Linked DNA regions of Lactiplantibacillus plantarum. The protein of the gene in region 1 interacts with the protein of each later gene in a pairwise test. Links are inferred from orthologs where the notes say so. Each region holds a gene or a part of one and is shown on either strand. Other genes may lie near its edges. The genes, in order: rpe and eno.

What was found.
Region 2: the proteins of rpe (region 1) and eno interact in binary tests that used the Escherichia coli proteins (3 or more experiments, as listed by UniProt). The link is inferred for Lactiplantibacillus plantarum from one-to-one orthologs.

Annotation. Positions count from the first base shown.
Region 1 is NZ_CP039121.1:1,513,347-1,530,085, forward strand. What follows is about bases 2,996-5,852. They hold rpe (ribulose-phosphate 3-epimerase), read left to right. Parts: upstream 2,996-4,025; coding sequence 4,026-4,679; downstream 4,680-5,852. Other genes in these bases: pknB (Stk1 family PASTA domain-containing Ser/Thr kinase), read left to right, coding at 2,996-3,035; rsgA (ribosome small subunit-dependent GTPase A), read left to right, coding at 3,120-4,016; E5260_RS06990 (thiamine diphosphokinase), read left to right, coding at 4,679-5,338; E5260_RS06995 (hypothetical protein), read left to right, coding at 5,449-5,610; rpmB (50S ribosomal protein L28), read right to left, coding at 5,696-5,852. Outside these bases: 16S rRNA (cytosine(967)-C(5))-methyltransferase RsmB, read left to right, coding at 1-250; E5260_RS06970 (Stp1/IreP family PP2C-type Ser/Thr phosphatase), read left to right, coding at 268-1,014; more of pknB, read left to right, coding at 1,011-2,995; more of rpmB, read right to left, coding at 5,853-5,881; E5260_RS07005 (Asp23/Gls24 family envelope stress response protein), read left to right, coding at 6,117-6,479; E5260_RS07010 (DAK2 domain-containing protein), read left to right, coding at 6,516-8,222; ATP-dependent DNA helicase RecG, read left to right, coding at 8,365-10,404; phosphate acyltransferase PlsX, read left to right, coding at 10,446-11,492; acpP (acyl carrier protein), read left to right, coding at 11,531-11,776; rnc (ribonuclease III), read left to right, coding at 12,193-12,888; chromosome segregation protein SMC, read left to right, coding at 12,919-16,476; signal recognition particle-docking protein FtsY, read left to right, coding at 16,495-16,739. UniProt on the Escherichia coli protein: Catalyzes the reversible epimerization of D-ribulose 5-phosphate to D-xylulose 5-phosphate.
Region 2 is NZ_CP039121.1:2,570,840-2,587,691, reverse strand. What follows is about bases 1,409-4,378. They hold eno (phosphopyruvate hydratase), read left to right. Parts: upstream 1,409-2,214; coding sequence 2,215-3,543; downstream 3,544-4,378. Other genes in these bases: E5260_RS12195 (phosphotransferase family protein), read left to right, coding at 3,691-4,378; tpiA (triose-phosphate isomerase), read left to right, coding at 1,409-2,133. Also shown: gap (type I glyceraldehyde-3-phosphate dehydrogenase), read left to right, coding at 1-25; E5260_RS12210 (phosphoglycerate kinase), read left to right, coding at 146-1,348; more of tpiA, read left to right, coding at 1,375-1,408; more of E5260_RS12195, read left to right, coding at 4,379-4,566; E5260_RS12190 (ClC family H(+)/Cl(-) exchange transporter), read left to right, coding at 4,583-6,136; preprotein translocase subunit SecG, read left to right, coding at 6,236-6,472; E5260_RS12180 (alpha/beta hydrolase), read left to right, coding at 6,521-7,270; rnr (ribonuclease R), read left to right, coding at 7,279-9,693; SsrA-binding protein SmpB, read left to right, coding at 9,719-10,189; E5260_RS12165 (bacterial Ig-like domain-containing protein), read left to right, coding at 10,649-16,852. UniProt on the Escherichia coli protein: Catalyzes the reversible conversion of 2-phosphoglycerate (2-PG) into phosphoenolpyruvate (PEP). It is essential for the degradation of carbohydrates via glycolysis.

The DNA.
Region 1 (16,739 bases):
GGCAATTTTGACAGCGGTCGCCCCAACCTTGAAAAAAGGTGGTATCATGACGTATAGTACGTGCACGATTTTGCAACAGGAAAATCAGGATGTGATTACCAAATTCTTAGCGGATCACCCAGATTTTGAGCTGCAAACAACGCCAACTGAACGAGACTTGAAAACTGATCGAACGGAAAAGACTTTGTCGATTTATCCCGATGATTATTTATCCGACGGCTTTTTCATTGCTTGTTTGCGAAAAAAATAATGGTGGAGTGGTAAACAATGGATTTTGCATACCGGTCGGATATTGGCCAACAACGTGAAGAAAATGAGGACTATGTCGGCTTTTTTCAAAATAAAGCGGGCATCAATTTTGCAATTGTTGCGGACGGTATTGGTGGCCACCAGGGGGGCGATGTCGCTTCCGAGATGGCAGTCTCGCACATGGGTTTTCGGTTTGAAAATACAACATTCAAGGAACCCAATGATGCCGTCAAGTGGCTAGCAAGTGAAGTTCAAGATGAAAATCAGCATATTATTGAAAAGGCCCGTGAATTTTCAGATCTAAACGGCATGGGTACGACAATGGTCGCCGCTTTGCTTTTTGATCAAAAGTTTTTGATGGCTAACATTGGTGATAGTCGGGGCTATCTTTTTCGCGATGGGCAACTCCACCAACTGACGGAGGATCATTCTTTAGTCAATGAGTTGGTCAAGCGAGGAGAGATTTCAGCCGAACAGGCCCGACAACATCCGCAGAAAAATATTATTACGCGGACACTAGGCATCTCACCAGATGCGGATATCGATACGAACCTTTACCAGATACAACCTGGGGACCAATTGTTATTATGTTCAGATGGGCTGACGAATATGGTGACTGACCAACAGCTTGCGACGGTTTTGGCAACGACGCAGACTTCGACCCAGAAGTGTGAGACGTTGATCAAATTAGCCAATGCAGCTGGTGGTAAGGATAACATTACGGCGCTGCTGATGGCGCTTGATGGTGAGGTGGCCAGTAAATGACACCCAACTATACCCTTAGCGGACGATATCGGATCGTTCGGTCCTTAGGTGAAGGTGGGATGGCCAACGTTTACTTGGCACATGACTTAATATTAGATCGTGATGTTGCGGTCAAACTGCTCCGGTTAGACTTACGTGATGATCCTAAGACCATCAAGCGATTCCAACGTGAGGCACTGGCAACGACGGAACTTGTTCACCCCCACATTGTCAGTTTGTACGATATTGGCGAAGAAAATGGCATGCAATACTTGGTCATGGAATACGTCAAAGGGATGGATCTTAAAAATTATATTAAAGAGAACTTTCCGTTACCGTTACAGCAAGTAATCGACATCATGGAGCAGATATTAAGTGCCGTGGCAACGGCCCACGCGCATAATATTATTCATCGGGATTTAAAACCACAAAATATTTTAATTGATGAGCAGGGCAATGCTAAAATCACTGATTTCGGCATTGCGGTCGCGTTATCTGAACATACCATGACGCAGACTAACACGATTTTAGGTTCGGTCCATTATTTGTCACCGGAACAGGCCCGCGGTAGCATGGCGACAAAACAATCGGATATCTATTCGTTAGGGATTATTTTATATGAGATGTTAACAGGCTCAGTTCCTTTCAAGGGTGAGACGGCAGTTTCCATTGCGTTAAAGCATTTTCAAAATGCAATGCCATCCGTGCGAGAGTTTGATGCGGATATTCCGCAGGCACTTGAAAACGTCGTCTTGCAGGCGACAACGAAAGATCCACGGGAACGTTATGCTACGGTCGAGGACATGGCCGCTGACTTATTGACGGTGCTTGCTAGTAACCGTGCGGGCGAAAAGCGCTTTGTACCGCAAGATGTCGGTAATGATGAGACTAAGATCATGCCCAGTGCGGATATTCAAGCAGCAATTGCGGCCAATCAAGACGGTAAGACCCAGGTCGTGGCGCATAAAAGCAAGCAACCAACACTCCAGCGCCCGGCTGAAACGACTGAGAGTCAGACAGATGCTGATGAAGAACCGTTACCAACACGTTCTTGGTCCAAACGACATCCGTTGCGGCGTCGGCTCCTCTTTTGGGGCGGTATTATTTTGTTATTAGTCGTGGCCGTGATCGTCGGTTTGGAATTAAGTCGGCCACAGATGACGACGGTGCCGAAAGTAACGGGCTTAAGTCAGCGTGCCGCAACTAAGGTCCTCAAAAAACACCATCTCACGGTCGGGACTGTTCAACATGCTAAAAGTAATCAGGTAGCCAAAAATCAGGTGATCAAATCAACGCCCAGTGTTAAGACGCGGGTCCAAGAACGTGCTCGCATTAATTTGGTTATCAGTAACGGTGCCAAGGTTATGAGCTTTGGTAATTATGTCAATGATAATTACCATGATGTTCGACAGACGCTTAAATCGGCGGGATTCAAAGTTAAGGAAACTTACAGTACGTCGTCGGTTGCAGCAGGACAAATCATCAGTCAGGATGTTGTCGCTGGTAGTCGCGTGATGCCGACAGATACGACGGTGACGTTTACGGTCAGCGCTGGTAGCCGCTACGTCGAGCTAAAAGATTTAACTGGTGAGAGCAAGAGCGATATTCTGGACTATGCTGAGGCAAATGATCTTAATGTTAACTTTAAGCAGGGCTACTCTTCGGAACAGAAGGCAGGTTATTCCTATGATCAAGATCCAGATGGCGGTGGCAATGTCCGGACTGGGTCGACTATTACGGTGACCATGTCAAGGGGCAGTGATAATAACGTGACGACACCACAGAATTTTTATGTTAAACTAACGGTGCCATACAAAGCGTTATCGGCCACCACTGCCCAGGCCAACGATGTTAAGATTTATTTGTATGATGATACCCATATGATTGAGACCGTTTATCGCGATATTGCAATCATGCGGTCGACTAAGATTAGTTTACCGTTTCAGCTGACCGGTAATACGAAGGGGCATTACCGAATCGTGCGTAACGGGGTTACGATCATGGAAAAGAAGAATATTACAAGCAAAAATGCAACAAAATAAAGATAAGTCATGCGCAATGCATGACTTTTTTGGTACAATAGAGAAAAGTGGACCGTACCAAATAATATAAAAGGTGGTGCTAATTTGAAAATTGGACAAATTCGGCAATCGCTAAGCGGCTTTTATGACGTTTATGCTGATGGCCAAATGTATCGGACCCGTGCACGCGGGAATTTCCGGAAGCGGCGGATTACGCCACTTGTCGGCGACAATGTGGAGTTTGATGCGGCGACCCCACAAGAGGGCTACGTGTTAAATATTCTTGATCGACAGACCCAGTTGGTACGGCCGCCAGTGGCTAATGTTGATTTAGGTATCGTGGTAACCGCTACAACGGAACAAGAATTTTCAACGAATTTATTGGATCGACAACTGGTAGCTTTGGCAGTGGCAGGTATTGAACCATTACTCTACTTTGCGAAGACTGATTTACTAACCGATGAGGTGTACCAACAACGATTAACATTAGCGGACGCTTATCGGCAGATTGGTTACCAGGTCATCTGCGAACGAACCGCATTTTCACCGGCCGCCTTAGCCGCAGTTAAAACGGCTCTGGCTGGTCATGTGGCGGTTGTCATGGGCCAAACTGGTGCTGGTAAGTCAACACTGCTAAATCATTTACAACCAGGGCTGGCGTTAGCGACTGGTGAAATCTCGCAGGCGCTGAATCGTGGGAAACATACGACCCGTAAAGTCAGCTTGATCCCGATTGCGGATGGGTTGGTCGCTGATACGCCGGGTTTCTCATCCTATGAAGTTTTCGATATTGCCGCTAACGAGTTGCCCCATTATTTTCCAGAGTTTGTGCGACTTAGCGCTGATTGCAAATACCGAGGCTGTGTGCATATTAACGAACCGCAATGTGCGGTTAAACAGGCATTGGCAGCTGGGGAGCTGTTAGCAAGTCGCTATGATAATTATTTACAATTCTATGAAACCATTAAAAATAAAAGAGTAATCTATAATAAGAAAAAGTGAGTGAGACTAATGATTAAAGTTGCCCCTTCAATTTTAAGTGCAGATTTTGCGAACCTTCAACGTGACGTTCAGATGGCTGAAAATGCCGGTGCCGATGCGTTGCATATTGACGTGATGGATGGTCAGTTTGTCCCCAACTTGTCATTCGGAATGAGTACTGTGGCGGATTTACGGCCAGTAACGTCATTAATGTTAGATTGTCATTTAATGATTATGGACCCAGAGCGGTTTGTTGGGCAGTTTGCAAAGGCCGGTGCAGATTTGATTGGTGTGCACGTTGAAAGTACCCGTCACATTTATCACGCCTTACAATTAATCAAAGATGCTGGTGTGAAAGCCGAAGTGGTCGTGAACCCCGGAACACCACTCAGCATGATTAGTGAATTATTGCCACTAGTGGATCAAGTTTTGATTATGACCGTCAATCCTGGTTTTGGTGGTCAACATTTTCTGGACCAAATGGTTGCTAAAATTGCGGCGTTGAACGAATTGAAGCAACAACACGGTTATCAATTTGAGATTGAAGTTGATGGTGGAATCAACGACCAGACCGTCAAGGCGTGCTATGACGCTGGTGCTACGGTCGCTGTTGCTGGTTCGTATGTCTATGACAGTGCGGACCCAGCGCAACGTATTCAAGATTTGAAGGTGGCGACCAATTAATGGCAACCATCGTAAACTTACTGGTTGGCGGACCGACCGCTAATTATCCAGCAGATTTAACGACGATTCCAGGACCATGGGTCGGCGCTGACCGTGGCGCGTTGCGTTTGGTGAAACGTGGTATCCAGCCCGTGATGGTCGTAGGTGATTTTGATTCAATTGATGCGGCTGAACTCCAGACTGTCAAAGATGCGTTGGTGGGCGCTGTCGTTGTCAAACCCGACCAAGACCATACGGATACACAATTGGCGATTAAATCCATTTTCGAGCAGTTGCAACCGGATGAAGTGCATCTATATGGTGCCACGGGTGGTCGGTTAGACCATTTACTGGCCAATATGTGGTTAGTACTTGATCCGGTATTTCGTCAGTGGGCTCCGCAGATCAAACTGATTGATAAGCAAAATTCGGTTCGGTTCTTTCTACCAGGGGACTACCAGATTACGAAGGAAGCGGATAAACGCTATTTGGCGTTTGTACCGCTGATGCCGATGCATCTCACGTTACCCGATGAGAAGTATCAGTTGGACGCTGCTTATAATGCGTACCCGATTTCATGGGCCAGTAACGAATTCAGTGGCAATACTGGTCACTTTAGCTTTGATGCGGGGGTTCTAGCTGTTATTCAAAGTCGTGATGACAGCATGGCGGATGCGTAGGGTACCCAAAGGTTTCAGCTAAAATAAGACCGGTCGGTGAGTCATAAACTCATCAACCGGTCTTTTAATATGCAGTAACGACGTATCATCGGGGAGCTTGTTGGTGAAACGTGCTGATGTTTAGGTCGGTGGTCGTTAGTAGACCTAACCGGAAAGCTTATGTTGAAGCAGAACTTTTTGGTCAGACCCAGCTGGTTGTTTCCGACGATGGTACGGCAAGCACCCTCAATGATTCAGGTCATCATAATGGGCTGGTCAAGGCTGAATTATAAACTTTATAAAAAGTTGACGAGAAATTAGTAATTTTAGACAACAAAAAACGCCAGCCACAAAAAAATGTGCTGGCGATTTGCTGCGCTAAACGCGCGTAACTTTACCTGATTTCAAAGTCCGAGCTGAAACCCAAACCTTCTTTGGTTTACCATCAACTAAAATGCGAACTTTTTGCAAGTTAGCTTTCCAGCTGCGGCGGCTGTGGTTTAAAGCGTGAGAACGCGTGTTACCAAAGTGCGTCCGTTTGCCTGTAACGTAGTCTTTTGCCATGTTGATCTGCCTCCTTCGGTAATTCATTGATAAAAGGTCGTCTTTATCATTCACTAGAATAATTTATCATAGATTAATAAAGGTTGCAATACATTTCTATCAAGTAATTTTACTTTACTGCTAAATTCCCAGTTTCCGGGCTTCTGTTAAGCAGTCGCTTAATTTTTCTTTCAAGAGTGGTTGTGCTATGATAAACTATCGTAAATGAACGCGTTAAAACAAGGAGGCTATTTTCATGGCTGTCAAAATCAAAACGCAATTTGGAACCATTGATATTGATAATGATGTTATCGCGACGGTCGTCGGTGGCGCCGCAACGGATAACTACGGGGTTGTCGGTATGGCGAGTCGGAACCAGATTCGTGATAATGTTAATGAAATTTTACGCCGCGAAAACTATGCGCGCGGTGTGGTTGTTCGCCAAGAGGATAATGGGGTGGCTATTGATGTCAACATTATCGTCAGTTATGGGACCAAAATTTCAGAAGTCTCACGCAATGTCCAAGCCAAGGTCAAATATAACTTACAAAACATGCTTGGCGTTACGGCCAATTCGGTCAACGTCATTGTCCAAGGTGTCCGGGTAATGAACGACTAAATTGATGTTGGTGGAAGCCAAGGAGGAATTTTGAAATTGAAAATCACCACGATTACTAATCTTGAATTTGGCAAAATGGTGCAGGCTGCTTCACAAAAGCTGAACCAACGTGCTGAATTTATTAATTCTTTGAACGTCTTTCCGGTACCAGATGGTGATACCGGGACTAATATGAGCTTATCGATGGCCAGCGGTGCCAAATATGAACGTGAAGAAACCAGTACAAAAGTAGGCGACCTAGCGTCAGCCTTAGCCAAGGGACTCTTGATGGGGGCCCGTGGTAATTCTGGTGTGATTCTATCACAAATTTTTCGGGGCTTTTCTAAAGCCGTAGCGGATAAGGAGAGCTTAACCGCTAACGATTTAGCAGCCGCCCTCGCAGCCGGTGCTCAGACCGCCTACAAGGCCGTTATGAAGCCGACTGAAGGAACTATCCTCACTGTCATCCGCAAAGCTGCTGGTGCCGGTAAGGAAGCTGTTAAAACGACCGATGATATTTGTGAAGTTATGGATGCCGTCGTTACGGCTGCTGAAGCTGCATTGAAGTCCACGCCGGACTTGTTACCCGTTTTAAAACAAGTTGGGGTTGTTGATTCCGGTGGTCAGGGGCTGACCTTCGTGCTGGAAGCCTTTAGTGACTCATTAAGCGGCAAGGTCGACGAATCACAGGACTATGTTCCGGACGATGCTGAAATGGATTCGATGATTGATGCTGCCCACCATCAAAGTGTGCAGGGGCAATTAGACCCGAATGATATCAAGTATGGCTACTGTACCGAAATTATGGTGCGAATCGGCGATGGTAAGTTAGTTGATCACAAGTTCGACTATGACACTTTCTATGAGTACTTAGCAAAATTGGGCGATTCATTACTTGTCATCAACGATGATGAAATCGTTAAGGTGCACGTTCATACGGAACATCCTGGCGATGTCATGACGTGGGGCCAACGTTTTGGGGCGTTGATCAAAGTTAAAGTTGATAATATGCGTCTACAACAAGAAACCATCATGGAACATGATAAGGAAGACGAAGCGCAAGCCGCTGCTGAGCCCGCCTTACCTTCACAACCACAAGTTGACATGCATGGTTATGCGATCATCTCTGTGTCATCGGGTGATGGGATCGGCAAGCTATTTAAGGGCTTGGGTGTCACCGACATCATTGCTGGTGGTCAAACGATGAATCCAAGTACCGCGGATATCGTCAAAGCTGTTAATGACAGTGGTGCCCAACAAGCATTAGTATTGCCAAACAACAAAAACATCTTTTTGGCAGCTGAACAAGCTGCGGAAGTTGCCGATGTCCCAGTTAAAATTATCCACAGTCAGACGATTTCGCAAGGCATGACTGCAATGTTGGCATTCAATGCTGAAGCTGATTTAGACGATAATCAGGCCGCGATGGAAGAAACCTTGAGTACGGTTGTTAGTGGTCAAGTCACACATGCTGTTCGCGACACGACGATTGATGGCCTTGAAATCAAGAAAGATGATTACATGGGCTTAGTTGATGGCAAAATCGTAATTACGAATCCAGATCGCGATACCGCTGCTTTGGATATGGTCAAAGCCATGCTCGACGAAGATAGCGAACTCGTAACGATTATTTACGGCAAGGATGCAACTAAAACTGACGCTGATCATTTGGCAGCTAAGGTGCAAGAGTTGGATGATGAATTAGAAATTGAAATTCATGAAGGTGACCAACCAGTTTACCCATTCCTTGTGTCAGTTGAATAGGACTAACCGTTAAAAATAGGGCTTAGCAGTGATGCTGGGGCCTGTTTTTGTACGGACGGATACTTCCCGCGGGATTGAAACGTTTTTTTGGTATAATTAATATTGGTAAAGGCAATTATTTTAGAAAGGGCGGTGGTCAGGCATGGGACAACAGTTGAGTGACGCGGTTGCAACTTTAAGTGGTGTCGGCCCAGCCCGCCAAAAAGGTTTAGCGGAGCTTGGGATTAATACGATTGCAGATCTATTGACCTATTATCCCTTTCGCTATGAAGATCTACAGGTCAAAGACGTCAATGAAATCGCCGATCAAGAAAAGGTGACACTAAAGGGTACTGTGGCTTCTGAACCTGTGCTAGCACGGTTTGGCCGTAAGAAGAATCGCCTGAATTTTCGCTTGTTAATCGACCATGACGTCTATATGGTGACTTTTTTTAATCAACCATACTTGATGAAACAGATTGAGACTGGCCAAGATTTAGCCGTTTATGGCAAGTGGGACGCCACGCGCAGTAGCTTGACGGGAATGAAGATCATCAATCCCAATAATGCGGATTCAGCGTTTGGTTCGATTTATCCGGCCAGCAAGACGGTCAAGCAGGGGACGATTCAGAAGATGATCAAACAAGCATATGAGTTATATGCCCCAGTCATTACGGACATTGTGCCTGCTAACTTACGTGCTAAATACCGACTGTTACCGCGGCGCCAAATGATTCATGATATGCACTTCCCAGCTAGTCAAGCCGATTCAACGGCCGCTCGACGCTCAGCGACCTACGAGGAGTTCTTGTTGTTTCAAATGCAAATGCAAGTTCTGAAGCAAACGGACGCGACGACGAACGGTATTGCGATCGCTTATGACAATGACCGACTAAAGGCGTTTATTAAAACACTGCCATTTGAATTGACCCACGCCCAAAAACGTGTCGTCAATGAAATTTGTTTGGATTTGAAGTCACCGAAGCATATGAATCGGTTGCTTCAAGGTGACGTGGGGTCCGGGAAAACGATTGTGGCTGCCATTGTCATGTATGCGGCGATTACCGCTGGTTATCAGGCCGCGTTGATGACGCCAACCGAAATTTTGGCTGAACAACACGCAAATAACTTGGCCCAGGTCTTTGCCGACACGGATGTCAACGTCGCACTGTTAACGGGTGCGACCAAGCCAGCTGCCCGCAAGACATTGTTAGCAGCGCTGGCTGCTGGTGAGATCAACTTATTGATTGGCACGCACGCCCTGATCCAGGACGGGGTGACTTATGCTAATTTGGGATTAGTTATTACCGATGAGCAACATCGCTTTGGGGTTAACCAACGGGCCGCCTTTCGTCAAAAAGGCGGGCAACCTGATGCACTAGCCATGACGGCAACACCAATTCCAAGGACATTGGCGATTACGGCGTATGGTGAAATGGACGTTTCTGAAATTGATGAATTACCGGCTGGTCGGCAACCGATTCAAACCACTTGGGTACGGAGCAACCAAGCTAATTCGGCGTTAAGCTTTGTTCATCAACAGATTGACAATGGATCGCAAGCCTATGTGGTGACACCATTGATTGAGGAATCCGAGACGCTGGATGTTAAAAACGCCGAGGCTCTGTCAGCTAATTTACAAGAGTATTTTGGGGCGAGTGTTAAAGTTGGACTGTTGCACGGTCGAATGAAACCTGAGGAAAAAGACGCGGTCATGGCGGCTTTTAAGGCGGGAGACATTCAGTTACTTGTTTCCACGACCGTGATTGAAGTGGGTGTTGACGTCAAGAATGCCACAATCATGATGATTTATGATGCTGACCGTTTTGGCTTGGCGCAACTACATCAATTACGCGGACGCGTCGGTCGTGGGACCAAGGCTTCATACTGTATTTTGGTGGCTGATCCCAAGAACCAGCAAGGGATTGAGCGGATGCAGATCATGACGCAGACAACAAATGGTTTTGTTTTGGCACAAAAAGACTTAGAATTACGAGGAGCCGGTGATGTGCTGGGTGTCAAGCAATCGGGAATGCCGGAATTTAAAGTGGGTGATCCGATTGCGGATTTGACCGTGCTACAAGTTGCCCAGCAAGATGCCCACGCAATCGTACAGCAACCGGATTGGCAAAGTCAACCGGATAATCGGGCACTAGCCGCCTATTTGAGCCAGAAGTTGGCTGCGGTGGGGACGCTCGATTAATAACCTAAATACAGTACTGTGATGAGAGGAATGGTGACACAATGATTAAAATTGCGATTGATGCCATGGGTGGCGATTACGCCCCTAACGCTGTGATCGAGGGGGTCGAACAGGCTCGTGATTTATTTGAGGATACGGTCTTTTTATTATATGGTCAACGCGATGTGATTAACGCGCAACTGAAGAACCGTGATCGGATTCAAATCATCAATGCTGATGAAGTTATTACGATGGAGGATGAACCCGTACGTGCCGTTCGCCGTAAGAAGCATTCATCAATCGTAATGGCGGCTCAGGCCGTGAAGGATGGCCAGGCGGACGCCTTCTTTTCTGCCGGTAATTCGGGGGCCGTTCTGGCGGCCGGGTTATTTATCGTGGGCCGGATCAAAGGCATCGACCGACCGGGATTAGTGACGGTATTGCCAGTGGTACGCAATGCTAACCAATCGAACTTTGTGATGATGGATATTGGTGCTAATGCTGATAGTAAGCCACTGAACTTGCAACAATACGGTGTGTTAGGGACGTACTATGCAGAACGGATGATGCAAGCTAAGCATCCACGGGTTGCCTTACTCAATAACGGGACGGAAGATGACAAGGGAAATAAGGTCCATAAGGCAGCGTTTGAACTCTTGTCACAGACTGACGGTATCAATTTTGTCGGTAATGTTGAATCCCGGGACTTATTGAACGGGGTTGCTGATGTCGTCGTAACGGATGGTTTTACGGGTAACGCCGTTTTGAAGAGCATTGAAGGTACGGCGCGTTCCATGCTCGGTTTAGTGAAAGATGCCGTCTATGACACCGGTATCAGTGGCAAGTTAGGCGGCCTATTGCTTAAGAATGGGTTTAATGAAATCCGGTCTCAAATGGACTATTCTCAGTACGGTGGCGCGGTCTTACTAGGATTGAAGGCGCCGGTCGTTAAGACGCACGGTTCCAGCAAAGCGCCAACAATCGTGAATACTATCCGCCAAATTCGCCAGATGGTCAGTACGGATATCGTCCCAGGAGTTGCGGAATATTTTGCTAATCAACAAGCTAATCAGCAAGCAAGTGTAGACATTCCTGCTGAAAACGATTAGAATACTTTAGTGAATTCAAGTTAGTGAGGGATCTTTACATGACGAAAGAAGAAATTTTCGATAAAATTGCGGATATCATTGCTGATCGGTTCGAAGTTGATAAAGCAACGATTACCAACGAAATGAACTTGCAAACCGATTTGGATGCTGATTCCATCGATTTTGTTGAGTTTGTACTGGAATTAGAAGACACCTTTGGTAGCGAAATCTCAGACGAAGATGCCGAAAAATTGTCAACGGTCGGCGAAGTCGTCGATTACGTGGCAGCGCACCAAGCAAAATAAGTTAATTGACCAAGCAAAAACAGGTAGCCAACATGGTTACCTGTTTTTGCTTGTCTGACTACGAAAGTACCGATATCATTGTTATTGACCACTAAATCATAGTATAATGTTATGATATGCAATGTGTGACCTGTTGACTGACTGATTATCAGATGAATCCTTACTTAAGCGGACTTTTAACTTGTGTTTCTATATTGTTGGCTTCTGATCATCCACGGTCGATTGCCACGGCTGGGTGAAACTGAACATTGCGTGTAAGAGTAGCACTGAATACATGTCGGAAGCACTCGAACGGCAGATGAATGACCACCTTAAATAATGATTCATGCTAAGTTAGGCACCACCAGTAACAGATTGTGATAACTGGCTGATCCAATGGGGTTAGTCGATAGAATGATAACGAAAGGAAGTTTCAAATGATTACAGAATTAGCTGCAATGTTGAAGGAACGGTTTGGCATTGTGTTTAACGATCCCGATTTATTGGCGGAGGCGTTTACACAAGCCTCGTATGTCAATGAACATCAGGACCAACAGTTGAAGTATTACGAACGGGTCGAATTTTTGGGGGATGCCGTCTTGGAGTTAGTGGTGTCCGAATATTTATACAAACGTTATAAAGACATGCCCCAAGGTAAGTTGACTCGTTTACGGGCCGCCATGGTTTGTGAAGAAAGTTTTGCAAGCTTTGCCCGTGAATGTGACTTTCCTCAGTACATCCGGTTAGGCAAGGGCGAACAAAAAGCGCATGCTTGGGAACGAGATTCACTTTTATGTGATATTTTTGAATCATTTGTCGGGGCACTGTACCTGGATCAAGGACGGGAACCTGTTTTGAAGTTCGTTCATCAAGTAATTTTTCCTAAGCTGGATGAGGGTCGTTTTGATGGCGTTTTTGATTATAAGACGACCTTGCAAGAATACTTGCAACGGGATGGCGATGTCGCAATCGACTATCAATTAATTGAACAAGATGGTCCAGCCAATGAGCGGTCTTATGAGATTGCCGTACTTGCCGATGGTCAAAAAATCGGTGAGGGCTGGGGGCATTCCAAGAAGGAAGCCGAACAGAGCGCTGCTCGGCAAGCTTATTCACAATTACAGCAAAAGTAACCATTAATAATTACAGGAAGTTTGTGTCGAATGCAACTTAAATCATTAGAAATCAGCGGATTTAAATCATTTGCTGATAAAACCAAAATTGATTTTCAAGCCGGAATGACGGGGATTGTCGGCCCAAACGGTAGTGGTAAGAGTAACATTATTGAAGCTATTCGCTGGGTCCTCGGAGAACAGGCCGTCAAAAGTTTACGCGGCACTAAGATGACCGACGTCATTTTTGCCGGCTCGGCTAATCGAAAACCGTTGAATATGGCTAAAGTCACGATCACGTTTGATAACAGTGACCACTTTTTACCTTTGGATTACGCAGAAGTTAGTATTACGCGGAAACTCTTTCGTAACGGTGACAGCGATTATTTAATTAATAATCAGAGTTGCCGGTTGAAAGATATTACGAATTTGATGATTGATACTGGTCTGGGAAAAGACTCATTTTCAGTGATTTCTCAAGGTCGTGTTGAGGCGGTCTTTAATGCGAAACCAGAAGAGCGCCGCAGCATTATCGAAGATGTCGCTGGGGTCTTAAAGTACAAAAAGGATAAGTTCACGACGGAGAATAAATTAGCGGAAACGACGGATTATTTAGACCGCGTGAACGATATCATTGCTGAATTGAATCAGCAAAAGGGGCCGTTGGAAGAACAGGCGAGTCTTGCCCGGGATTATCAAGATCAAAAACAAAAATTTGATTATTTGGACCGTTCGCGGCTCGTTAAGAAGTTGACGATTGCTCGTGATCAACTACAAGGTGTCAATGAAAAGTTAGCTAGTGCCAAGGCGTTAGTGGCTAAGTATCAGCAACAAGTTGATGCTGGTGCAACCAAGCTAGCTAATTTAAAAACCCAGCAGACAGCTCAATTAAAGCAAAAAGATGAGCTGGTAGCACAAAATCTTGAGCTGATTAAGACCATCGAAAACACGCAAGGACAACAAGGGGTTGACGCTGAACGGCGGCAAAACCAACAGTCTGAGCAGGAACGGCTGACGGCCAGTTTGACCGCAACTGAGCAACAGATTGCGACGCAAACCGAGCAACAAACCCAATTAGAACAAACATTATCTGAGCAGCAAGCCCAAGTTAAGGCAGTCAAAGCGCAAGTTGCCGAGTTAACGACGGCAACGAGTGCGGCCGGCCGTCAGCAGTTGGCTGATGAGCTGGAAAAATTACGCAATGCTTATATTGATGAAAAACAAGTTCAGGCTGAACTGAATAACGAAGCGAAGAACCTCGTTAAGCAACATCAACAGTCTGGCAGTCAGAGCACAGCGTTAGCAGAACGGCTAGCACAGGCTCAGGCTAACTTGAAACGGGTGCAGACGACCGTAGACGTGCACAATCGTGAGCAACGTGATTTAGAAAATCAAGTTAATCAGCAGCAGGCCACGCTAACAGCCCAACAAGCCCAAGTAAAAACGAATGCAGAGCGGATCGACGAGCAACAGCAACGTTGGTTAGACGCGGCTGGCTTGATGCAGCGTGAAAAGTCACGGCTAGAGGCGTTGCAAGCTGTTCAGGAACGCTATACGAACTTTTATGCGGGCGTTCGAATGGTCTTACAACATCGCCAACAGTTTAGTGGCGTTGCCGGGGCCGTTTCAGAACTCCTGACCGTTCCTGATCAGTATACTAAGGCGGTCGAAGTTGCGCTGGGCGGACAGTTGCAAAATATTGTTTGTGACACACAACAGACGGCTAAAACTGTTGTTAATTTCTTAAAACAAAATCACGCCGGTCGGGCAACCTTTTTGCCTATCGAGCGGATCACAGCTCGTCAACTTCCCGTTAACACTGAGCGCGATTTATCACAACAACCTGGTGTGTTGGGCGTGGCTAGCGAGTTGGTCGATTGTGAATCACGATTGACGGCAATCAAACGTTACTTGTTAGGAACAACGGCGATTGTGGACACGCTAGACCACGCGATGGCAATTTCACGGAGCAGACGTTTTCGGTGCAAATTGGTAACCATTGATGGTGAAACGATTGCGGCCAGTGGGGCCATCACCGGTGGTGCGACTCGCCATGATGATAATGGGCTACTCCAACAGCAACAATCCGCGGAAAAAATTGCAGCTAATGTTGCCCAGATGCAGTCTGAATTAGTAACCTATGAACAAGGGCTAGCAGACCTTAAAAAAGCTAACCAAGACTTGACGGTTCAGGTTGAAACGACCCGCCAACAACTAAGTGAACTTAAGGATCGCCTTAGTCAGACACAGGCCCAGTTACAGGCGGCACAGAGCGAGCAAACGCAGCTAAGTCGTCAAGTTAAGGCTTTAACTTATGAGCAGCAACAGACGCAAGCTGATGATAGCTATGAAGACTTAGTGGCTCGTAATCAACAAGCGCAAGCGGCTAATGCGGCTAAGCTTAAAGACTATCAGGACCAAATGAAAACAGTCCAACAACAGCAAACGGATTACGAAAGTTATCAACAGACTCAAACGACGAAATTACAAGCCCAGCGTGAACAACTGATTACGTTGCAGGAACACGTGAAACAAACGCAACGACAATTAGAACAATGTCAGGCGACCTTGGCGCAAAATGAAGAGACGAAAAAGCAAATTCAAGCGGATTTAACAGCAATTAAAACAACGTTAGCGAGCCAGCAAATGTCGGTCGCAGAACGCGATACGGTCTTGAAAACAGCTAAGGCTAAACAGGCTGCGGTTGAAGAACAACGGAAAACGTGTGAACAACAGCTAGCAACGCTTAATGATCAGGTTGAAGAATTATCGACCCAGCAAGTTCGGTTGCAACAACTCGCAGCGGCCGCAACGGATGATTACCGTCGCTTGGAATTAAGCCAAACAAAATTGACTGGCGAAGTCGACCACGCCACGGCTGATCTGGCTGAAAAGTACCAGTTGACAGTTGCCGCAGCACAAGCTGACGTCAGTGACTTAGCGTTACCTGCGATTACAGAACAGTTGAAACTGCTTAAACGGGGCTTGGATGAGATTGGAACGGTAAACCTCGGCGCGATTGACGAATTCGAGCGGGTCAAGGAACGCTTTGACTTTCTCAATAACCAAGCTTCCGATTTAACTGAAGCCAAGGAACACTTACTGCAAACAATGGCTGATTTGGATACGACCGTTGCCACCCGCTTTAAAACGGCATTTGATCAAGTCGCTAGCGAATTTAGTACGATTTTTGAACAGATGTTTGGCGGCGGTAAGGCTGAATTGATCTTGACCGACCCAGAACATTTATTGACCAGTGGGGTTGATATCATGGCCCAGCCACCGGGCAAAAAATTTCAGCGATTAAGCTTACTTTCTGGTGGGGAACGGGCGTTAACGGCTATTACGTTATTATTTGCCATTTTAGCAGTGCGCCCCGTGCCATTCAGTATCTTAGATGAAGCCGAAGCTGCGTTAGACGATGCCAACGTGGATCGGTTCAGTCAGTATTTGAATGATTTTCAAACGGGAACGCAGTTTGTGATCATTACTCATCGAAAAGGAACAATGATGCACGCTGACGTACTTTATGGGGTAACCATGGAAGAGTCAGGTGTCTCCAAGATGGTCTCAGTCTCCTTGGCAGATTTAAAAGATGAACAAAAATAATTAAAGGAAGTGTTGAAGATGGGACTATTTAGTCGGTTAAAAAAAGCGTTTAGTTTACCAGAATCAGATGACGCTCAAACAACGTCAGCTGCCAGTGAAGCGCCAGCAACGACAAGTCAAGCTAACGCACCGGTCAGTGACGACCGGGCCCCTTCGTCACAACAGCCAGCTCGCTCGGAGGGCGCAACAACTGAATCAACTGCGACACCGGTGTCCAGTACAGCCGTAAGCGAAGCGACAAGCACTGCGGACGAACCAGCGAC
Region 2 (16,852 bases), 1.1 Mb from region 1 along the record:
TTTATTGAAGTTCGCCACTCTCTAATATTTGATTAGATAGTTAAGAACTTTAAAACCGCATATGGTTTTGACGGCGGGGGGAGGCAAAACTCCTCTTGCCGTTTTTTTAATTTCAGCAGTCACGAATTCTAGGAGGATTTTAACATTGGCTAAATTAATCGTTTCAGATTTAGATGTTAAAGATAAAAAAGTTTTAATTCGTGTCGACTTTAATGTTCCAATTAAAGACGGCAAAATTGGTGACGACAACCGGATCGTCGCTGCCTTACCAACGATCAAATACGTGATTGAACATGATGGCAAAGCCATCTTATTCTCACATTTAGGTCGGATTAAGAGCGAAGACGACAAGAAGGGCTTAAGCTTACGTCCTGTTGCAGAACGTCTTTCAAACTTATTAAACAAGCCTGTTACCTTCGTACCTGTTACTGAAGGCGAACAACTTGAAACTGCCATCAACAACATGAACGACGGTGACGTCTTAGTTGTTGAAAACACTCGTTTTGAAGACGTTGTTAACGGCGAACAAGTTAAACGCGAATCTGGTAACGATCCTGAATTAGGCAAGTACTGGGCTTCACTTGGTGATGTCTACGTCAACGATGCTTTCGGGACTGCTCACCGGAGCCATGCTTCTAACGTTGGGATTGCTTCAAACATGGATCAAGTTGCCGCTGGTTTCTTAATGGAAAAGGAAATCAAGTTCTTAGGTGACGCGGTTGACAATCCTAAGCACCCATTCGTTGCTATCTTAGGTGGTGCCAAGGTTTCTGATAAGATCGGTGTTATCGATCACTTAATCAGCAAAGCTGACAAGATCATCATCGGTGGTGGGATGACTTATACGTTCTATGCTGCTAAAGGCATGGGCATTGGTAACTCACTTGTTGAAAAAGACAAGATTGAATTGGCTAAGTCAATCATCGAAAAAGCTGGCGACAAGTTAGTCTTACCTAGCGACTCAATCGTTGCTGAAAAGTTTGATAACGATGTTCCTAGCAAGGTTGTTGAAGGTTCAATTCCTGATGGCTACATGGCCTTAGATATTGGTCCTAAGTCAATCGAAGAATTCGAAGATGTTTTACGCGACGCTAAGACCGTTGTTTGGAACGGACCAATGGGTGTCTTCGAAATGAGCAACTACGCCAAGGGTACGCTTGAAATTGGTAAGTTCTTAGGAACCTTATCAGACGCAACGACCATCGTTGGTGGTGGGGACTCAACTGCCGCTGTTAAGCAACTTGGCGTTGGCGACAAGTTAACCCACATTTCTACTGGTGGCGGTGCTTCACTTGAATACCTTGAAGGTAAGGAATTACCTGGTATTGCTGCTATTTCTGAAAAATAATCTGTTCTCCGAAAGGAAGGTTTATCGTGCGTACACCTATTATTGCCGGTAACTGGAAAATGAACAAAACAGCTAGCGAAGCTTTAGCTTTCGTTAATGCTGTTAAGGATCAATTACCAGATCCATCAAAAGTTGAATCAGTCGTTGCTGCCCCAGCCCTTTTCTTACAGGAAATGGTTGAAGCTGCCAAGGGTTCTGATTTAAAGATTGCTGCTGAAAATGCTTATTTTGAAGATGCTGGGGCATTTACTGGTGAAACTTCACCAGCTGCCTTAGCTGACTTAGGCGTTGATTACGTTGTTATTGGTCATTCAGAACGTCGCGGTTATTTCCACGAAACTGACGAAGACATTAACAAAAAGGCACACGCTATCTTCAAGAACGGCATGAAGCCAATCATTTGCTGTGGCGAATCATTAGAACAACGTGAAGCCGGCGAAGCAGAATCATGGGTTTCAGGCCAAATCAAGGCTGCTTTGAAAGACTTATCAGCTGACCAAGTAAGTTCATTGGTTATTGCCTACGAACCAATCTGGGCCATCGGTACTGGTAAGACTGCTACGAGTGACCAAGCTGAAGAAATTTGTGCGGTTGTTCGTAAGACTGTTGCTGACCTTTACTCACAAGAAGTTGCTGATAAAGTTCGGATTCAATACGGTGGTAGTGTTAAACCAGCCAACGTTAACGAATTAATGGGCAAAGATGATATCGACGGTGGTTTAGTCGGTGGTGCTTCATTACAACCTGATTCATTCTTGGAACTTGTTAATTATCAAAATAACTAATAATAGTTATTGCAAGTTGATTGACAAACTTCTACAATAAGTGTGAAACAAATAACAAGCCAATTTTAAGGAGAGAAATTAATGTCTATTATTACAGATATTTATGCTCGCGAAGTCTTAGACTCACGTGGTAACCCAACTGTTGAAGTTGAACTTTATACTGAAAGTGGCGCATTTGGCCGCGGTATCGTTCCTTCAGGTGCCTCAACTGGTGAACATGAAGCCGTTGAATTACGTGACGGTGACAAGAGCCGTTTCATGGGCAAGGGTGTTACTAAAGCCGTTGACAATGTTAACAAGTTAATTGCTAAGGAAATTGTTGGTTACGATGTAACTGACCAACGTGCCATTGACCAAGCTATGATCAAGTTAGATGGTACTCCTAACAAAGCTAAGTTAGGCGCTAACGCTATCTTAGGTGTTTCCATTGCCGCTGCACGTGCTGCTGCTGACGAACTTGAAATGCCTTTATACAACTACCTTGGCGGATTCAACGCTCACGTTTTACCAACACCAATGATGAACGTTATCAATGGTGGGGCCCACGCCAACAACGACGTTGACTTCCAAGAATTCATGATCATGCCTGTTGGCGCTTCTTCAGTTAAAGAAGCTATCCGGATGGGTTCAGAAACTTTCCACAACTTGAAAGCGATCTTGAACGAACGCGGTTACTCAACTGCCGTTGGTGACGAAGGTGGTTTTGCGCCTGACTTGAAGAACAACGAAGAACCATTCGAAATCTTAGTTGAAGCTATCGAACGTGCCGGTTACAAGCCTGGTAAGGATATTGCCATTGCCTTTGACTGTGCCGCTTCAGAATTCTACAACGAAGAAACTGGCAAGTACGACTTAAAGGGTGAAGGCGAAAATGGTCAATCATTTACTGCCGAAGAATTCGTTGACTTACTTGACAGCATTGTTGACAAGTACCCAATCGTTTCTATCGAAGATCCTTTGGATGAAAACAACTGGGAAGACTGGCAAATGGCAACTACCAAGCTTGGTAAGAAAGTTCAAATCGTTGGTGACGACTTATTCGTTACGAACACGGACTACCTTGCAAAGGGTATCAAGATGGGCGTTGCTAACTCAATCTTAATCAAGGTTAACCAAATTGGTACTTTAACTGAAACTGTTGAAGCTATCGAAATGGCTAAAGAAGCTGGCTACACTGCCATCGTTTCTCACCGTTCTGGTGAAACTGAAGACACGACCATTGCTGACTTAGTTGTCGCAATGAACGCTGGCCAAATCAAGACTGGTTCAATGAGCCGTACTGAACGGATTGCTAAATACAATCAATTAATGCGGATCGAAGACCAACTTGAAAGCACTTCAGAATACAAAGGTATCCACGGTTTCTACAACTTAGACGAAGCTGCACGGAACACCATTACTAGCAAGTAATTTGAAGTTCTAATGAAAACGTCGTTCCGATGGGACGGCGTTTTTATTATACATAATTTAAGGAACATCTGTTTGAGTTTAGGGTCTAGGGACGGACGAGTCGTGGTAGAATAGAAACATGCGTATTTTGAGTAAGGAGCGAGCAGAATGGATGACTTTCAGCAACAAATTAATGAGTGGTCTGATTGGCAAGGACTGCAACTGAATGCCGGTGCTTTTGAACCGGTGATTCAAAAAATTTATGCCAGTGAAAATGAGCCTTATAAAACGCCAGAACCCGTTGCGGATAAGTTGGCCGCCCGCTTTACGGTCGGACCCACCCAAATCGCGATTTTTCCACCCAGTGAGGTTATCCCCCAAACTCGGGCCTATTATCAGGCGGAACGTTTTGGACTGACCCGGATGGCTCGATTGAGCTTGGGTGCTCCGCGTCTATTGCATGCGGGCTTCATTTTTGATAAGTACCAGTTCTACTACGTGATTTATCAGCCACTACAAGGTCTGACGCTAACTGAATTTTGCGCAACGGCTAAGCCCCTTGCTAAGTCAACACTGGGGCGCCAGATTGGGACGATGTTGACGCGACTTAATACTGAAGTTCCTGCATTTGGGCCAACCGCTGCCCAATCAACCGAGTGGGATACACTGGGCCCCGACTTTGTTGCCGAGCGTACGGCCTGGCTACAAGTACACACCGTAACGCCTAATCAATTTGTTCATGGCAATCTAGTGGGTGGGAATTTAATTGTGACTAGTGGTGAATTAGGTTTACAGCGATTCAGTGCCGCCCATCAAGCTGCAAAACAAACGGAATTAGTCCCGCTAATTTTGCAAGCATTTAATGATGATACTGACTTATTGGCTGGATTTAAGGAAACTTATCAAACTGACGACTTAGAAAAGGATCTGTTATTAGGTTTGTTATTACGCGTAGATGGACCACAGCAGATTCAGGCATTACATCCTGGAGCGCCCGTGACGTTAGCGGCCGTCCAGCAAGTGATTGCACAACGATTATCATGATTAAGAGGGGGAACTCATGGTGGCACAGCGGCCGCACATTGCAAAACAACATTTTGACTTTACACGGTTCAGCTCGATTGGCCGGGCATTAATTGTCGGTGTGATTGCTGGGATCGTGGTTAGTATTTTTCGTTTCAGCATCGAGCAGGGACTGAGGTTCGTTCAATGGGTGTACGCACAAATTCATACAAATTGGCTACTGCTCTTTCCATGGATAGGCTTGTCTGTGGCTGTGGCGTTCTTTGTGGGTTGGTTAGTTAAGAATGAACCGAATATTAAAGGGTCTGGCATTCCACAAGTTGAGGGTCAATTAGCTGGCGAGCTTGATTATAGTTGGTGGTCAGTGCTCTGGCGCAAGTTTGTCGGTGGTATTCTGGGCATTGGTTCTGGACTGTTTCTCGGCCGCGAAGGCCCCTCGATTCAATTGGGAGCTACGATTGGTCAGGGTGTCGCGTCGAAACTCAAACAGACGGGATCAGATCGACGCTCCTTGATTGCCGGTGGTGCAGCAGCTGGCCTTTCAGCGGCCTTCAACGCACCGATTGCCAGTACGTTATTTGTTCTGGAAGAGGTTTATCATAATTTTTCACCAATCATTTGGACCACCGCATTAGTTAGTGCGATGGCCAGTAATTTTATTTCGCTCAATTTTTTTGGCCTTGTACCAGTATTACACATTCCGTACGGCCATAACCTTCCGTTGAGTCAATATGGCAATCTGATTGGGCTCGGGATTTTTCTCGGTATTTTCGGTTATCTATATCAAAACGTGACGCTGACGATGCCAAATTGGTATGCCAAGTTGCGGTTGCCCAGTTGGTTGGATGGCTTGGTGCCATTTTTACTGGTGATTCCGATTGGATTAATTTGGCCGCAGCTATTAGGAGGCGGCAATGCTGTTATTTTGAATTTGGCCGCAGTAACGCCAGCGTTACTCGCCTTGTTAGGAATTTTCGTGTTACGGTTTACCTTTTCTACCATTTCATATGGATCTGGTTTGCCGGGGGGCATCTTCTTGCCAATCTTGTCACTGGGCGCCATCTTAGGTGCAATCTATGCCCAGTTCATGGTTGCCGTTGGTTGGATGCCGACGAACTTGATTCCGAACTTTATTATTTTTGCAATGGCTGGATACTTTGCCGGCATTGGTAAAGCACCGTTTACCGCAATTTTATTGATTACTGAAATGGTCGGGACACTACACCACTTGATGCCATTAGCAGTCGTTTCGATGACGGCCTACTTAGTCGTGGATCTCTTAGGCGGCGCTCCGATTTATGAGGCTTTGCTAGAGAAGTTAATTCAGCCGCGGTTACCGGAACATAGCGGTATCCAGGATCGGTTAGAATTGCCGATCTTTGAAGGCTCTAAGTTAGAGGGCCATCAAGTTCGTGATTTTAAATGGCCAGCAGAGTCATTATTGATTGCTATTCGCCGCGGGGAGCGTCAAGTGATCCCGCATGGCGACACCTTGATGCGGGCTGGTGATACCTTAATTATCTTGACTGACCGGGATAACCGTGCGTGGGTGCGCCATCAAATCGCACATTTAACGGTCGCGACGCCCTGAGCACTAAACAAAGCAACGAATTGTTCAGGATACTGGAAAAATAAGGCAAAATATGTTAAATTGTTATAGACATAGCGGAGGCTTTAGGAGGCACATTTCTTGTATAATTTATTGTTAACGTTAATACTGGTTGTTTCCGTTTTGATTATCATTGCGGTGATGATGCAACCATCCAAAACTAATGATGCCATGTCTTCATTAACCGGTGGTGCTGATGACTTGTTTGCCAAGCAGAAGCCCCGCGGTTTTGAAGCGTTCATGCAGAAGGTAACCGTGGTATTAGGAATCGCATTCTTTATCCTGGCGTTAGCTCTAGCATGGTACTCATCGAAGTAATTGACCGTCCTCCTGTGATTTCAGGAGGCTTTTTTTTAAGGTGGTGTAATGATGCTGAAACAACCGGAACCGTTTTTCTTTGAACATGGCCAACATGCCGTCATTTTATTGCACGCCTATGCGGGAAGTGCCAATGATGTGCGGATGTTAGCACGAGCATTAGAACGGGAAGATTATACAGTTTATGGCCCCCAATTCAGTGGACACGCGACTGATGATCCACGAGATATTCTCGCACAGACGCCGGCGCAATGGTGGCAAGATACGCAACAAGCAATATCATTTATGCGGCAAAAAGGCTATACTAAAATTAGTATCTTTGGCTTATCATTAGGTGGTATTTTTGCGACGGCGGCCTTGGAGCGTGATCCTCAGTTGCTAGGTGGTGGCACGTTTAGTTCACCACTATTTGCTGGTAATCGTAGTGACGTTGCTGAAATGTTTATCACGCTGAGTCACCATCAACTGGCGCACAGTCAATTTTCAATTGCCGAGCGTGAACAGATCTTAATGACGTTGCCGGAACTGGTTCAGCGGCAATTGCAGGCAGTCAATACCTTTACTACGACAGAGGTTACGAGTCACCTCAGCGCTGTGACCCAACCTTTCTTCATTGGTCAGGGTGGGCAAGATGAATTAATTGATGCGACGGTGGCGCGACAATTACGTGATCAATTACCACAAGTACCAGTTGATTTTCATTGGTATGCTGATGCTGGACACGTGATTACCGTCAACAGTGCGCATCACCAATTGGAACAAGATGTTTTAACATATTTAAAAACTATTTATAAATGAGGTAAATAATGTCAGAAGCAAACTTACAAGAACAAATCCTGACTTTTTTGCAAGCTCATCCCGATCGCACGTATAGTGTTGAACAACTAACGGATGAATTGCATTTTACAGGCGCAACGGCGTTTACTTTTCTAGTAAAGGAACTTGCGAATATGGAACGTAAAAAATTAGTTAGTACCGATGATCATGATCATTTCAAGCTGGTCCAGGAAACGAAGACTGTTGAAGGTTCATTTCATGGTAATGACAAGGGCTTTGGTTTCGTTCGTTACGATCCCGATTTGCCTGATATTTACATTAATCCGGACAACACGCAGTTTGCCATTACCGGTGACGATGTTGCGGTTGAAATCATTCGACCAGCCCGTCCCGGTTCCGACCGCGGCCCTGAAGGTAAAATTGTCAGCATCGTTAAACGGAACTATACCCAGATTGTCGGTGCGTATACACCAAGTACGGATGAAGACGGGATTATTGGTTCTGTGGAAATTAAGGATAAGAAATTATCCAAATATCAGTTATTAATCACTGATCAGGGCTTACACCCCACTGAGGGGGAAGTCATCATTGCTGAAGTGGCTGCTTATCCTGACGCTCAGCATCCAACGCGGATGATTGGGATTGCCAAGCAGGTCATTGGGAGTGTTGATGATCCTGGGATGGACGTCTTACAAGTGGTCTACCAACACGACGTCCCATCAGTGTTTCCAGAAGAAGTGACGGATGAAGCCAACCGGATTCCGGATTACGTGACTGATGAAGAAAAAGTTGGTCGGGTCGACATTACGGACCAGCCATTAGTAACGATTGATGGCGCCGAATCTAAAGACTTGGATGACGCGGTTGTTGCTTGGCGCTTGCCAAATGGGAACTTCCATCTAGGCGTTCACATTGCGGATGTTAGCCATTATGTCACCGAGAACTCTGAGTTAGACCGGGAAGCATTCAAACGTGGGACGTCAGTTTACTTAACTGACCGTGTGATTCCAATGTTGCCACGGCGGCTATCAAACGGGATTTGTTCCTTAAATCCTGATGTTGAACGATTAGCCATGAGTTGTGAGATGGAGATTGATCAAACGGGGGAAATCGTTAACCATAAGATTTTCCAAAGTGTGATTCGGTCACACGCCCGGATGACTTATGACGCTGTTAATCAGATTCTCGAAGCCCATGACCCCAAGACTCGTGAAAAGTACGCGGACTTGGTCGACATGTTTGATACGATGGGCGACTTACACCGTATCTTGTACAAGCATCGGCGGCATCGTGGTGCGATCGATTTTGATGATAACGAAGCTAAAATTATCGTTGACGAAGCCGGTCATCCAATTGACATTCAATTACGGGTACGTGGCTTAGCTGAACGAATGATCGAAAGTTTCATGTTGGCAGCCAACGAAACGGTTGCAAAAAACTATAGTCAACTTAAGGTACCGTTTATCTACCGGGTACATGAAACGCCTGATAGTGACCGGATGCTTAGTTTCTTTGAATTCGTCACTAACTTTGGTGTCAGTGTCAAGGGGAGTTCTAAGGATGTTAAGCCGAAGATGCTTCAAGACGTTTTGAAGAAGGTTGCTGGTAAGCCCGAAGAAGCCATGGTCTCAGTCATGATGCTGCGGAGCATGAAGCAGGCCCGATACGCTGACCAGTCGCTTGGTCACTTTGGGTTGGCGGCACCGTATTATACTCACTTTACGTCACCAATTCGGCGGTATCCAGATATGATGGTTCATCGTTTGATTCGCCATTATGCTGAAAACGGCACTGGTGAAGAAGCCCGGGCACGTTATCGGGATAACCTACCAAATATTGCGGAAACGACTTCTGATCATGAACGGCGGGGGATTGATACTGAACGCGACGTTGATTCGATGAAGAAGGCTGAATATATGGCTGATCACGTTGGTGAGACGTTTGAAGCCGTTGTTGATTCCGTTATGAAATTCGGTCTGTTTGTTGAACTAGAAAATACCGTTGAAGGCTTAGTTCATATCAGTACGATGGACGACGACTACTACGAATACGTTGAAAAACAATTAGCGTTGGTTGGCCGTAAGACGAAACGGACATTTAGAATCGGCCAGCCCGTCAAAGTTCAACTAATGCGGGTCGATAAGGATCAACGAGAAGTCGACTTTAAGTTATTGAATCCTGAAGAAGCGCCAAAGACTGATTTATTGCCAAAGCGGGAACATCATGATAACTATCGTGGTAATAACCGGCGTGGTGGCAATAACGGTAACTACCGGCGAAATGGGAACAATAATAACCGGAATAACGACCATCGTGGTGGCAACAACAATAACCATCGTAATGGCAATAGCAATGGTCGCCGGAACAATAATAATCATAATAGCAACAATAATAATCATAGTACTAACAACAATCGGCGGTCATCAACTGATCGTCGGCGTTAATTTTTAAGTAAGGGGATGTGCGGCAATGGCCAAACAACACGGTAAGCACCCAGATACCGCCCTCGCTCAAAATCGGAAAGCACGCCATGACTACGCTGTTGAGGAAACCTATGAAGCTGGCATTGCGCTGACGGGGACGGAAATCAAATCCGTTCGCGATCGGCGGGTCAACTTAAAGGATGGTTTCGTTCAAGTTCGCAACGGTGAAGCCTGGATGCAAAACGTTCACATTAGTCCGTTTAAAGAGGGTAACCGTTATAACGTTGACCCGTTGCGGTCCCGGAAACTTTTGTTGCACAAGAAAGAAATCAGTAAGCTAGGTGCAGCAACGATGACTAAGGGTGTGACGATTATTCCACTTAAGATGTATCTCAAGCATGGATTTGCGAAAGTCTTAATTGGAGTCGCTCACGGGAAACGGGAATACGACAAACGGCAAGATATCAAGAAACGCGAACAACAGCGTCAAATCGACCGGGTTATGAAACATTACTAGGCATCGATTACGTTAGCGTTGCATCGCTGCACCATACAACGAGTATGGCAGCGTCATAAAAAGGTCTTCCAAGAATTAATTCGATTCTTGGAAGACCTTTTTTAGTATGTGTTGTTGGTGGTTCTGTGCCGTGGACGGACGACGGCAAGCATATATTTTATATGTACTGATGTAGTGCTCACTGTTATAAATGTTCTAGATACTAGCAAAATAGTTATCAGGCTATAAATATTTTGCGAAAGGTCGGGTACAAGCACTTGCGACTTAGTCGGTAATTATGTTAGCATATAATTGTATTGATAGTTAAACGCGTTATTTATTAATTGATTCAATAAATATAATTGATGCTAAACTTTGGAGAATGTTATTATTCTGATATTAATCAGATTTAGTATAACTCAAATTGATAATAAGTTAATTTTGATATGATTTATTGCATGGATTCTTGGGGGGACATGTATGAATAGATTTATAACGAGCAAGCAGCATTATAAAATGTATAAAAAGGGACGTTTCTGGGTATTTGCTGGTATTACCGTGGCTACCTTTACTCTGAATCCACTGATAAGTCGAGCAGATACGGAAACGACGACCGCAGCCACCGCAGCTACGACCACTGCTGGGGCATCCTCATCATCCAACTCACAGGTTTTAAGGACTACTACGACTAGTACAACAGGGGCAACGACTCAGTCTAGTGCGACGGCGATTAATGCGGCAACAACAAATACTAGTGCTCAAAAAAAACAGGCGGTTAGTGGCACCACTACTGACTCAAAGACTGAACAACCGGTTACGGCAGTAGGAGAAAATGAAAACGCAACCAGTAATCTCAGTACCTCTGATTCGGCATCAGCAAGCAGTCAGGCTAAAACTGGTTCTGGCGACAGTTTGGACCAAACGTCAAACAGCTCAGTAAGTGTCGCATCGAGTTCACAGAAAGTCACAACACAAAATTCTGATTATCAAAATGATCAAGGAACGGGCTCTGAGAGTGGCATTCAATCTAATGTGACGGACACGGTGGTGGCTGATGAATCACTACAAACTAATCGTTCAAGTGTCGCATCGCCAAGTACTAGCACAATGGCCAGTATTAGTGACTCAGACTCGAAAGATTCTAATGAAACTGAAAAAGTTGTGGATTCAGAAACTAGTCCGATAGCTGTAACTGCCACAACTAATACAATTACGACGACTAACGATAAAGTCCAGTTAAATCGGGCACTATTAGCGCGAGCCGCCACACCCGCAACTGTTGTCTCAACTGGGACTCTGGGAACAAGTGCCTGGCAGTACACAGATGATGGTGTGTTGACGATTCATGCTGGTGATTGGACCGGAGTGGGTGATGTCAGCGACGTACCGGGGGATTTTGGCAGTGAGTTAACGAAAGTAGTGATTGATGGTCCAATTAATGCGGGGACTGATACTAGTTATATGTTCCGGTATAATCCAAATTTGGCCAGTATTGATGGCCTTGAAAATCTGGATACTTCGAAAGTCACTGACTTTTCAATGATGTTTATGGGAACTAAGATTGCTGACTTTTCAGGATTAGCGCATTGGAATGTCAGTTCTGGTACGTCCTTTGACTCTATGTTCGCCAGTGACTCGCGAGTTCAATCTTATGATTTAAGTCAGTGGCAGTTGAATACGGTTCAACCAGTGAGCTTAAAAAGAATGTTTTCATTTAACACGGCCTTGATCAGTATTGTTCTAAGTACTTGGAATGTGCGGATGGTCACGGATATAGATGGGTTATTCAATGGAGATAAGAGTTTAACAACGGCGGATTTACATGGCTGGAACTTGTTGAATGTTACAGCGTTGTCATCGATGTTTTTAAATGATACCAATCTCACTGATCTTGATATAACGGGCTGGCAGACGGGCAGTACGTTAACTAGTACTAAGTTTATGTTTGAGGGAACCCCTGGATTAAAGGCAATCAACATTGCGAGTTTGGACATGTCTAACTTTGCAGCAGTCACTGAAGCTGATATGAATAAGGAACCTGCAGATCATGATATGTTTTTGAATCAAGATAGTAGCGGGAATCCGTTGCCCATGAACCTAAACGCATTAACGGTTGGGTCAAAAACATATTTAGTCGGTAGTTCATTGCCAGACATTCCAACTGGAACTGGCTATACCGGTAAATGGGTCAATCAAGCTGATGCCACCCAGACGTATACGTCGAGTGAGTTAATGGCTTTGTATAATGGCGTCGATAATCCAGCCGATACAATCACTTGGGTCTGGGAAACTAGCCCATCCTATGCTGATTTCACGTCCAAGAATGTAACCGGATTAATTGCCGGGCCGAAGACGACGTGGCGAGTTGCCGATAGTGTTGCAACATTAAAAGATGTGAATGGGACTGATATTTATGCGACCGCTGACACAGTCGTCAAAGTGATTAGCGTGAACGGCGATACTGCTGTAACGACGGTCGACACTCAAACTACCGGTACCTATCAAGTTGACTTGCAGTATACGGATGCGTATGGCAAAGTATGGCAGCAAACTAGTACGGTTGCGGTAGCGGTAAATCAAGGCAAACTAGTTGGTAAACCGTTGACGATCAAAATGGGTGCTAAGCCAACGTATACGATTAATGATTTAATCGACACGGATAACTCCCGCAATGCGGCCGGCGATAAGCTAAGTGCCGACGAACTCGCGACGGCTACGGTTACAGGCTTGGATACGAGTAAAGCTGGCACACAAACGGTTACACTGGCGTATACGGATGATGCTACTGGCATGGTTCACACGACAACCACTACGGTGACGATGGTCGCAACTAAGGCCGACTTAACAATGCGTAATAGTACCATCATTAAAGGACCCAAAAACTCGAGTTGGGACTACCGCCAGTATGTTACGAGTGTCACTGATTTTGATGGGAATCCGGTTAGTTTAGACGGACTTAACATTGTGGTTGATCAGCAACCTGATTTAACGCAGATTGGGTCGCAAACTGTCACACTCACGTATACGGATACGTTGGGCAATGTCATCAGCGTCCCAACTCAAGTAACAGTCGTTGCTTCTCGGGCACAAGTTACAACCAAGGCGCCGTTAACGATTTGGCCCAGTGAGGTTGCTCAATTAAAAGTCGCCGATTTGGTGACAATCACGGCTGCCAACGGGAACCCCGTCGATACTAGCACCGACCTAACAGATGTCACAATGAGTTCAATTGACACGAGCAAGGGTGGCGCGCAGACCGTTACTATTACTTATACGGATGAAGCTGGCAATCTAGTGACAGCTTATGCCAAAGTAACGGTTGACCAATCAGATTTGAAGACCAAGCTAACGAATCCAATTGCGGGGCCTAAAGCTAAATGGGACTATCTAGCTGGTTTGGAATGGGTCAAGGATGCAAATGGAAAGTTGCTTGATAATCTCGCAACCGCTGATATTAAAGTCGTTACTGAACCTGATTTAAGTGTTGCGATGGTCGGCCATGACCAAACGGTGACACTCAGTTATACGGATGAGTTGGGCAAAGAACACTTAGTCACTGCGGTTGTCAACACGGTGGCTTCGAAGGCGAAGATTACGGCTGTCAGCGACCAGATCATCATACCTGATGAAGCCAAAAAGCTGACGGCAACCGACCTGGTCAGTGAGTTAATTGATGCGGCGGGAAATAAAGCCACGAATTTTGACGATGTGACGATGAGTGGTTTTGATGCTAAAGCTATCGGGCCACAAACTGTGACACTGATGTATACGGATGCGTATGGTAACCAAACGACTGATTCGACGACAGTCACCGTGGATTTCGCCACAATCACTGGTCAAGCGACACACCCAATTGCCGGTCCAACCGCGACTTGGGATTACCGTGACAGCGTCACTCAAGTTATCGATGCCAACGGAAAGATAATTGATGTCGGCGATGCTGACATTACAGCCATGACGCCGGATTTAACTCCGGCAAAGGTGGGCAAGCCTCAGACGGTTACGTTGACCTATACTGACAGTCTGGGTAAAGTTCACACAACCGACGTGATTGTAACGACGACGCTTTCAGAGGCGAAGATCACGGCTGTTGCTGACCAGATTATCATACCTGATGAAGCCAAAAAGCTGACGGCAACTGACCTGGTCAGCGAGTTAATTGATGCGGCGGGAAACAAAATCACGAATTTTGATGGTGTGACGATGAGTGGTTTTGATGCTAAAGCTATCGGGCCACAAACCGTGACACTGACGTATTCGGATGCGTATGGTAACCAAACAACTGATTCGACGACTGTAACCGTGGATTCCGCAACGCTAACGCTTCAGAATCACACTCAAGTGGCAGGACCTAAGGCGACTTGGAATTATGCTGATAACATCAAAGCCATCACTGATTCTAAGGGGCAGTCGCTAACATTAAGCGATGCCAAGATTACGGTCGTGCAACGTCCAGATTTAAGTGTGGCTGGAACTTATAAAATTGTACTTGAATATACTGATGATTTAGGGCAAGCGCACACAGAGACTGCCGATGTTGAAGTGACGGCTTCAAAAGCGGCCATTACTGCCGTTTCTAAGCAGGTGATTTTGGCAGAAAAAGCGACCATGGTAACTGCGTCGTCACTAGTGTCGACACTGTACGATGCGGATGGCGTTCAAATTTATAATTTTGATGATGTGACGATGAGTGGCTTTAATGCTAAAGCTATCGGACCACAAACAGTAACGTTAGCGTATACGGACGCGTATGGCAATCAAACGACTGTTTCGACGACTGTAACCGTGGATTTCGCAACGCTAACGCTTCAAAATCACACTCAAGTGGCGGGATCTAAGGCGACTTGGAACTATGCTGATAACATCAAAGCCGTCACTGATTCTAAGGGACAATCGCTAACATTAAGCAATGCTAAGATTACGGTCGTTCAACATCCAGATTTAAGTGTGGCTGGTACGTATCCAATCGTGATTGAATATACCGATGATTTAGGACAAGTACACACAAAGACTGCCAATGTCGAAGCCACGGCTTCAAAAGCGTCCATTACTGCCGTTTCCAAGCAAGTAATTTTAGCGGAAAACGCGAACATGGTAACTGCGTCGTCGCTAGTGTCGGCACTGTACGATGTGGATGGCTTTCAAATTCATAATTTTGATGATGTGACGATGAGCGGTTTTGATGCTCAAGCTATCGGGCCACAAACCGTGACGTTAACGTATACAGACGCGTATGGCAATCAGATGACTGATTCGACGACTGTGATCGTGGATTTAGCCACAATCACTGGTCAAGCGACGCATCCAATTGCCGGTCCAGCGGCGACTTGGGATTATCGTGACAGTGTCACTCAAGTTATCGATGCCAACGGAAAGACAATTGATGTCGATACTGCTGACATTACAGCCACAACGCCTAATTTAACTCTGGCAAAGGCTGGCAAGCCACAGACGGTCATGTTGACCTATACTGACAGTCTGGGTAAGGTCCACACGACCGACGTGATTGTAACGACGACGCTTTCAAAGGCGAAGATTACGGCTGTTGCTGACCAGGTTATTTGGCCTGATCAAGCTAAACAACTGACGGCAACGGACTTAGTTGATCGTTTATACGATGCTGAAGGCCATCTGATTACAAATTACGACAATGTCGAAATGAGTGTGCTGGATTCCAAGTTAGCGGGGCAGCAACGTTTGACGTTGACTTACACGGATGTTGCGGGTAATCAATCCGTCGCGTATGCCAATGTGACAGTCGACCAGGCAAAGCTAGTGACAAAACCAAGTACGGTAATTGCCGGCCCGACGGCAACGTGGAGTTACGAAGCCGGTATTAGTCAGCTGACGAATGCAGCTGGGCAACTTATTACCGTCCAACCGGGGACAATTAAAGTGTTGAACAGGCCAGATCTGAATGTTGATTCAGTCGGGCAACAACAGCTGATCACACTGATTTATACGGATGAGCTCGGGAAATCCCAGTCGGTCACGGCAATGGTGACAGCTGAGGCCTCACAAGCTACGTTAACGGCCAAGAAAGCAGTTATCCTGCAACCGGATGCCGCGGCAAAACTAACGGCTAATGACCTTGTAACGAGCTTAACGGACGCCTCTGGACAAGCGGTGACTGATTATCAAATCGTTCAGATGTCTAAGCTAGACGCGACTCGGCCAGGTGTTCAACCCGTCTCATTAACTTATACGGATGCGGCTGGTAACGAAGTAAGTACCGTTGTAAAAGTAACGGTTGATCAGGCCAAGATGGAGAGTCAGAACCGGACTCAAATCTGGGGACCAAGTATGACTTGGGATTATCGGCAACAATTGGCAACTGTTACGGATTCGCAAGGGCATCAGTTGAATCCTGATCAAGCTAAAATTACGGTCATAACCGGCCCGCAACTGACGGCTAAAATGATCGATAAGCCGCAAACGGTCACCTTGATGTACACGGATGATCTGCAACAGACGCATACTGTGTCAGCCACTTTGACCTTAACGGCATCACAGGCGGCACTCGTGCCACGTCCGGCACAGATTGTATGGGCCAAAGATGCGGGGCAACTGACGCCAGCCAACTTTTTGCAAACGATTACCGGCGCGGATGGCACTCAAGTGTCGTCTTTGACCAATGTCAAGATGAGTGCGGTCGATGCCAGCCAGCCTGGTGCCCAAACGGTG